One region of the Dongia rigui genome, then DNA from elsewhere that is predicted to be linked to it. Evidence: predicted binding sites of a transcription regulator. Region 1 holds the regulator's gene; the other holds the start of a gene.
The links. The regulator PhoB, encoded in region 1, activates phosphate uptake and scavenging genes when phosphate is short. The targets are predictions, from matches to a motif close to TNTCATAAAACTGTCA.
Positions count from the first base shown of each region.

Region 2: the regulator PhoB is predicted to act here: its motif matches at 3,120-3,135, upstream of SMD31_RS20410 (CYTH and CHAD domain-containing protein).

Region 1 is NZ_JAXCLX010000001.1:1,580,550-1,584,748, forward strand. It holds gene SMD31_RS07390 (flavin monoamine oxidase family protein) at 1-479, shown strand, start outside; gene SMD31_RS07395 (CHASE2 domain-containing protein) at 547-2,844, shown strand; gene phoB (phosphate regulon transcriptional regulator PhoB) at 2,989-3,711, opposite strand; gene phoU (phosphate signaling complex protein PhoU) at 3,731-4,199, opposite strand, start outside.
Region 2 is NZ_JAXCLX010000004.1:341,918-346,116, forward strand. It holds gene SMD31_RS20400 (RNA degradosome polyphosphate kinase) at 1-821, opposite strand, end outside; gene SMD31_RS20405 (SixA phosphatase family protein) at 986-1,510, shown strand; gene SMD31_RS20410 (CYTH and CHAD domain-containing protein) at 1,507-3,066, opposite strand; gene SMD31_RS20415 (c-type cytochrome) at 3,276-3,716, shown strand; gene SMD31_RS20420 (c-type cytochrome) at 3,775-4,199, opposite strand, start outside.

The DNA of each region.
Region 1 (4,199 bases):
GCCATGCGGAGAAGGCCGGCTTCTGGCTGAAGCGGGATATCTTTGCCGGCATGGATCCGCATTTCGCCATGCTGAACTGGGAAGACGCCCCCACCGCCGGTTTCCTGTGCAAGCCCTTCGACCGGCCCATGGTGACGATGTTCGCGAGCGGCCCCTTTGCGCGCGATCTTTTCGCGCAAGGGTCCGATGCTGCCATCGCGGAGGCCAGATCCCTGCTCACCAAGGTCTTCGGCGCCGACATCCAGAAGGAGATCGTCACCGCCTGCGCCACCAATTGGGTCAACGACCCCTATATCCTTGGCGCTTATTCGGTCCTCTCGCCCCATGGCGGCGAGGCCCGGGCGGAACTCGCACAGCCGATCGAGAACCGCGTCTTCTTTGCCGGCGAGGCCGCCTCCAGCGACGGCTTCTCGACCGCGCACGGCGCCTATAACAGCGGCATGGCGGCCGTCGATCTCATTACCAAGGCCTTGAAATAAGGCGGCCTTTCAAGACTCTGAGCCGTAATGCTAGAGTTCGCCCGTCCTTTCCGGGGGAAGACGGCGCATGGGGTTCGTGAACAGCATCGGCAGCTTCTTCGGGCGCATCGCGCGCGCGAAATTCGGCCGTATTGAAGGCATCATCATCCCCATTGCCCTGCTGATGGCGGCGCTGACCTTGCGCACCTACGACCCGCCCATGGTTCAGCAGATGCGCAATATCGTGTTCGACAACTATCAGCGCATCACGCCGCGCCCTTATGACCCGACCGTGCCAATCCGCATCGGTGATATCGACGAAAAAAGCCTCAATATCTTTGGCCAATGGCCGTGGTCGCGCTCGCAGATGGCGCGCATCATCGATCGCCTGCGCGAGCTTGGCGCCGCCGTTGTGGCACTCGACATCATCTATGCCGAATCGGATCGCACCGCACCCGCGGCGGTCGCCAAGAACCTGCCGGATGACGGCAGCTTCGACGCAGCCAAGCAGATGCTGCTGAAACTGCCGGATCCCGACCAGGATCTCGCCCAGTCGCTGGCACAGATTCCGACGGTGGTTCCCTTCGCGGCCCTCGGTGCCGATCCGCAACGGCCGCAGATGCTTCCATTGCGCAAAGCGGGTTATGCCTTCGCGGGCGACAATCCGGATCAATTCATCGCGCCCTGGCGGTATTGGGTGTCGTCGCTGCCGGAACTCGAAAAGACCGCCGCCGGCATCGGCTCGGTGAATGCCGACCCGGACCCGGACGGCATCATCCGCCAGGTGTCGCTGTTCCTGAAGCTGCCGGATCCGGGCAACCCGACGCCTTACTATCCGTCGATGGCCGCCGAAACGCTGCGCATCGCGCAAGGGCAGACGACCTATGCCATCAAATCCTCTGGTGCCAGCGGGGTGATATCCTTCGGCGAACACACCGGGATCTCGGTCGTGAAAATCGGCCAGGCCCTGGTGCCGACCACGCCCCAGGGCGCTGTAATTCTCTATGATTCCGGCCATCAGGCCGAGCGTTTCTTTTCGCTGGCCGATCTGATGTCGCCGGATTTCGATCCCAGCATCGTCGCTGGCCGGATCATCTTCATCGGCAGTTCGGTCGAAGGTTTGAAGGATTACAAACCGACACCCAACGACGAGTCGATGACCGGGGTCGAGATCCATGCCCAGATTGCCGAGCAGATTTTCAGCAGCAAATATCTGCAGCGACCAGATTGGGCGGATGGATTGGAATGGGTCACCCTCACCGTTCTTGGTGCCGTTCTCACAATCCTCGCGCAGTTGCGGCGAGCACTTGTTGGCTTCGGCATAGCGGCCTTCGGCATCCTCGGATCCTTTGGCGCATCCTATTACATGTTTCAGTATCAGGGGTTCCTGCTCGACCCGCTCTATCCCGCCGGGGCTGCCTTCCTGATCTTCGTGACCGCGACGCTCATCGGTTATGTCCGCACCGAGCAGGAGAAGGCGCAGGTGCGCGGGGCGTTTTCGCTTTACCTGTCGCCGGTGCTGGTCGACCAGGTCTCAAAGAACCGCGAGCAGTTGAAGCTGGGTGGCGAGAATCGCGATCTCACTGTGATGTTCTGCGATATCCGCGGCTTCACCAAAATGTCGGAAGGCTTGGATCCACAGCAGCTGACTCATGTGATCAACCAGTTCCTCACCCCCATGACCGATATCATCCAGGCCAATGGCGGCACGATCGACAAGTATATCGGCGATTGCATCATGGCGTTCTGGAACGCCCCGCTCGACATTCCGCAGCATGAGCGCAAAGCCGTGCTGGCCGCCTATGGCATGCGCAGCGAACTGGTGCGATTGAACGAGACGCTGGCGGCAGAGGCGGCGGCGACGGGCGCCAAGAAGATCGAGATCAAGATCGGCATCGGCCTCAACACCGGCATCGCCTGCGTCGGCAATATGGGGTCGAAGCAGCGCTTCGGCTATTCGGCGCTGGGCGACACGGTCAACACCGCCTCGCGCCTGGAGAGCCTGTCACCGGCCTATTTCGTCGATCTGGTGCTGGGCGAGGAAACCGCAGCGGCGGCGCCCGATTTCGCCCTGCTGGAGCTGGATCAGGTGCGTGTCAAAGGCAAGAACGTGCCGGTGCGCATCTATACCGGTTTGGGTGATGAAAAGGTGGCGCAGTCCAACAGCTTCGTCGCCTTGAAGAGCCTGCACGACGCGATGCTGGCGGCCTATCGCCACCAGTCCTGGTCATCGGCCAAGGCGTCGCTGGCGCTGGCACGCGAGGCGGCACCAGAATCGCTCGGCCGTTTCTATGACATGTACGAAGCCCGCATCGCCGAATACGCCGCCAATCCGCCACCCGAAGATTGGGACGGCGTCTATGTGGCGATGACGAAGGGTGGGTAAACGAAGGCCTCCTCGCCCCAACCCCTCTCCCCGCCGCCGACGAATGTCGGCCTTTGCCGACGGGCGGGGCGAGGGGCTTAGTGCCACACTCGGTCAGAACTCCCTCGCCCCACGAAGTGGGGAGAGGGTCGGGGTGAGGGGTACTTAATCCTCGATATCGAGGGCGTAACCGGCCGACCGCACCGTGCGGATGAGGTCGGGCAGGCCGTCGACATTGATGGCCTTGCGCAGGCGCCGGATATGGACGTCGACCGTGCGCGGCTCGACATAGATGTCGCGGCCCCAGACATGGTCGAGGAGCTGCTCGCGCGAGAAGACGCGGCCCTGGTTTTCCATCAGGAACTTCAGCAGGCGGAATTCCGTCGGCCCCAGATGCAGATCCTTGTTGTCGCGGCGGACACGGTGGGTCGCGAGATCCATTTCGAGATCGGCGTAGGTGAGGTTCTCGTCACCCGATTGCGGCCGGGCACGGCGCAGGGCCGCCTTGGCGCGGGCCATCAGCTCGGAGGGGCTGAAGGGCTTGGTCACATAATCATCGGCGCCGGTCTCGAGGCCGCGGATCTTGTCGGCTTCCTCGCCCTTAGCCGTCAGCATGATGATGGCGGCGGATTTCAAATCCGGCGTGCGGCGGATCTGGCGGCACACTTCGATGCCCGAGACCAGCGGCAGCATCCAGTCGAGGAGGATGAGGTCGGGCGTTTCTTCCCGCGCCTTCACCAGCGCTTCCTCGCCATTCATTGCCTCCACAACCCGGTAGCCTTCGGCTTCGAGGTTGTATTTGAGCAACGTCAGCAGGGCCGGTTCGTCTTCGACCACCAGCACGACGGGCTTGGCACGCCCGTCAGTTGCTGCGTCACCGCGCGGCATGTCGGCGCGGCGCGTGCGTTCAGCCATGGATCGCAACATTGGTCGTATCTCCCTTGGGTCGGGTCTCGTCGATCGGCTTGCCATGCACCAGGAAATGGACCGTTTCGGCGATGTTCGTGGCGTGGTCGCCGATACGCTCGATGTTCTTGGCAATGAACAGCAGATGGGTCGAGGCGCCGATATTGCGCGGGTCTTCCATCATATAGGTGAGCAGTTCGCGGAAGAGCGAGTTGTACATCTCGTCGATGCTCTCATCCGAGCGCCAGGCCGCGATCAGCCCTTCGGCATCGTCATTGGCATAGGCCGAGAGAACCGCGCTGATGAGCTTGATCGCCAGTTCGCCCATGCGCGGGATCGACCCCGTGGGCTTCAGCGGCGCCTGCTGGTTGAGCTGCAGCGTGCGCTTGGCAATGTTCTTGGCATAATCGCCGATGCGCTCGATATCAGCCGAGATCTTGATGGCGGCGATGACTTCGCGGAGGTCCTTG
Region 2 (4,199 bases), on a different contig from region 1:
TTGACCTTGAGGCGGATCACCAGGCCACGCCGCCGGCGTTTCAGCGCCGATTCATAGTGGCGGACAAGATCTTCCGCTTCTTCCAACACCTCGATTTCGCTGTCGCGGATGAGGCGGAAATAGCCCTTGCTGATGACTTCAAAGCCCGGGAACAGCCTGTCGAGATAGAGCCCAACGACTGATTCCAGCGTCAGGAAGCGGACATTGTAGGGGTCGCGACCCGGCAGGCGGACGAAGCGGGGCAGCAGATTGGGCAGCATGATCAGCGCCCGCATCGGCTTGCCGTCACTGATCTGGCGCAGTTCGAGCACAACGGAAAAGCCCAGATTGGGAATGAACGGAAATGGATGGGCCGGGTCGACCGCCATGGGCGTCAGCACCGGAAAAATCTGGTCCATGAAATGGTTGTCCAACCACTCCATTTCAGCGCCCGTCACCTCCGACGGCTCGACGACGGCAATGCCGTTCTCGCGGAGTTCTTCGCGCAGTTTGCGCCAATGCAGCTGCTGGGTCCGCATCAATTCGCCAGAGCGCTGGTTAATCGCTGCCAGCTGCTGGATCGGGGTCAGTCCGTCGGCGGAAATGACATTGACATGCGCCCGCTCCTGCCCGCGCAAGCCGGCAACGCGCACCATGTAGAATTCGTCGAGGTTGTTGGCCGAAATGGAAACGAAACGAACGCGCTCGAGCAGCGGGTGGGCCTTGTTGCCCGCCTCCTGCAGCACGCGCTCATTGAAGGCCAGCCAGGAGAGTTCTCGGTTGATGAAGCGATTCAACGCATCCGGTTGATATTTCGGCTCGACCAATTGTGCATCGTCCACGGGAGGGCTTCCTGTACTTGTCCGGTCCTGTTCCATACCGCCACCCGCCCCAACGGCCCTGAAAAACCGCCGCTGGCGTCGGATGGCCACCTCGCCTACAGTATAGAACACTCGTTTGGTGGTTGGTATTCCTTATAAATCAATTACTTCAATTTGATGACAGAATGAAGACATTGATCCTCATGCGGCACGCAAAATCCGCCTGGGACGCCGGTGACATCGCCGATCATGACCGCCCCTTGTCGGATCGCGGCCGTGCGACAGCACCCCTCATGGGCCGGTGGCTGCACGAGCAGAAGATCGCCCCCGATCTGGTCATGAGCTCCACCGCCTTGCGCGCCACGGAGACGCTGGACCTGCTGCGCCCCTATCTTCCGGCCACGGTGCCGATCGAGAAGGCTGATTGCCTCTATATGGCCCTGCCGCGAGAGATGCTCGCCGCCCTGGCGAAAGTCAACGATGCAAAGGTTTCAACTATCCTGCTCATTGGCCACAATCCTGGAATCGGCAGTCTTGCACACTGGCTGTCCACGCGAGGTGAGCTGAAATACCTCGACCGCATGCAAGACAAGTTTCCGACCGGCGCCGTTGCCGTGATCGATTTTGACATCAGCAGCTGGCGTGAGCTGGATGACCAGCAAGGGCGCCTTCGCACCTTCAAAACCCCGAAAGACCTGGCGAAGGATTAGTCCCCGCGCCAGAACTTCTTCTGGGCGCGGAAGGTCTCCCAGGTCTCCTGAAAGCCGCCGAGATCTTGTGCGATCCTGTGCGAATGCCAGCCAAGCACGATGCCCTCCAATTGCCCCGTCTCCTGCAATGACAGGGCCCGCTGCTGACCCAGCTTGCCAATCAAATCGACCAGCAGATGCCGCCCGACAACGGCATCATTGAGCGAACCCAGGTGATCCTGGATGGCACCCAGATGCAGCAGATATTTCTCGGTTCGCTTGCTCCGATAGAGCGAGGCAAAGACCTGCGCGCCATAGCGCATTTTCTTGCCCAGCAGGCGCAGGCGATGCAGATCGACTTCCGATAGCGTCGCATGCGCCGCGCCGAGACGAACCAGGCGCTTATGCGCGCGGCCAAGCCAGGCATCGGCGAAATCACGCACCGGAATATCGAGGCCTGACGCGCCTTCGGCATTCTGCGTCCGCCAGCCGCCGGTCAGTAGCTGCCGATAGATCTGCAGCAGCATCACCGCATAACGCGGATTTTCCAGTGCCAGATGAGCCTGATGCCGCGCCTCTGCCCGCGCCGCCTCCGCCGTCTCGAGCAAGGCACCGATCAGGCCATGGCCGCGCAGGCGCTGCTGCATCGGCACAAGCGTGTCGGCGATCAGAACGTCGAGATCGCGCGCCGGACCGAACTGCCGCTGCAACCAACGCAGATCGATCGACATCGTGGCATGGGCGCCATCGTCAATCAGCTCGCGGAAAGCGCCGATGCCGGCACGGAAACGGCGAATGGCGACGCGAAACTGGTGGATCGCCTCATCGTCCTCGGATTGGTCGATGGCGGCTTCATTGGCGCGCAGCTGCTCCAGGCAATTGCGGGCCAGTGCGGCAAAGGCATCGGCCGCCGTGGCCTTGTGCGGCAGCGCCATCGGCGCCCCACGGACGGGCACGGCTTGCGTTCCCGCGACAAGCGCATAACCGCGTGCTGCCTTGGTGCTGAGGCCGAGGCGCGCCGGCAGATCCTCGACCAGCCTCTCGGCACAGGTGAACAGCTCGGCCGGATCACCCGCCTTCAGTTCAAGCTCGATCTCACCGATCGGCACGCGCGCGGCGCGGGCGTTGATCGACCCCCGGTCGAAGGCCACTTCGATCTCGCTGTCGCCCCGCTTGATCAGCCAGGCCGACCGTTCGAAGCGCGTCGTGAACAGGGGCCGGATATTGTCGAAGATCCGTTCCTTCTCGAAGCGGCGGCGCAGTTTCTGATCAGCGATCGCCTCGATCTGCGGTCGCGCTGCCTTTATCTCGGCATCGAACTCGATATAGGATTGGAGACCATCGACGGTGTCGCCCGGGACTTTCAAAGTCTGGATGCGTCGCTTGCCGATCCGCCGGATGCGCAATGCCATGCCGTGGCGCTTCAGCCAGCCGTCCGGCGTGTCAAAATAAGTCGTCTCAAGTTCCTGCGACTGCGCGGCCTTTGCGGCACCGATCAGGCGCCGCAGGGCGGTAGGCCGCAGCCCATCACCACCGTCCGGCAAAGACAGCTTCAGTTCTAGTTCCCGGTTCTTCATGGTCCCCAACCGTGTCCGGCGCGATCCTAATCAGGGTCTAAGCGGATAAAAAATGACGGTTTGATGACAATTTACCCATTTCAAGTCAAAAAAGACCCATGCCTTCACAACTTCGTGAGAAGCGGGCATTCCCCTTCTGGCCGTGCTGCAATCGGCCTAGGTTTTGTCTTCCACACAGCCATCACTCTGGAATCGGAGGGAAAAGCCACATGATGCGTAAGAAGCTGATGATCGGGGCCGCGGCAGTCGCCGTCGTCTTGGGAGGGATCGTCGCCCAAGTCGCCGCTGAATCGCCCCGTGAGGACGCGATGAAGGCATTGGGCAAGAACATGAAGGTGATCAAGGAGCTGATCAGCGCCAACGGCAATGCGGCCGACGCGGCCGCTCCAGCTCAGAAGATCGCCGAGATCGCCGCAAAAATCCCCGACCTGTTCCCGCAGGGTTCCGACACGCCCGATGACGCTGCCAAGGCCGAGATCTGGCAGAACTGGGACGATTTCGTCGCCAAGGCAAAATCGCTGCAGGACGAAGCCACGATGCTGGCATCGGCTGCCGGCGGCGGCGACCTTGCAACCGTCGGGGCCCAGTTTGAAAAAGTAGGCGGCACCTGCGGCGCGTGCCACAAGCAATACCGCGAAAAGACCAACTGATTTCGATCGGCTTGGCCTGAACGAAAAACGGCGGCCCGCTCAGCGTGGCCGCCGTTCTCTATTTCAAACTGCCGAGATATTCGGCGATGGCGTGAATATCGGCATCCGGCAGCTTGGCGACATTCTGCTGGACCGCCCCCATGCCGCCTTTGGCGAGCCCCTCATAGAAGCCTTCTTCGCCTTCCTTGAGTGCGCTCGCCAGCTCATCCACGTCCTTGTATTTCTTGCGCCCCAGCAGATCGCGCAGATTGGGCACCTGTCCCTTTCCTTCCGGGTGCGGGCCGCCGGCGAAGGCATGGGTCTGGTCCATGACCATCATCGCGTTGCGCGGCGTATGGCATTCGGCACAATGGCCCGGCCCGTTGACCAGATAGGCACCGCGATTCCAGCTGGGCGATTGTGCGGCATCCGTTTCGATCGCCGGCAATACGGCAAGCTTCTTCCACAGGCCGATGCCGCGGCGCAGGAACCAGGGGAACGGGA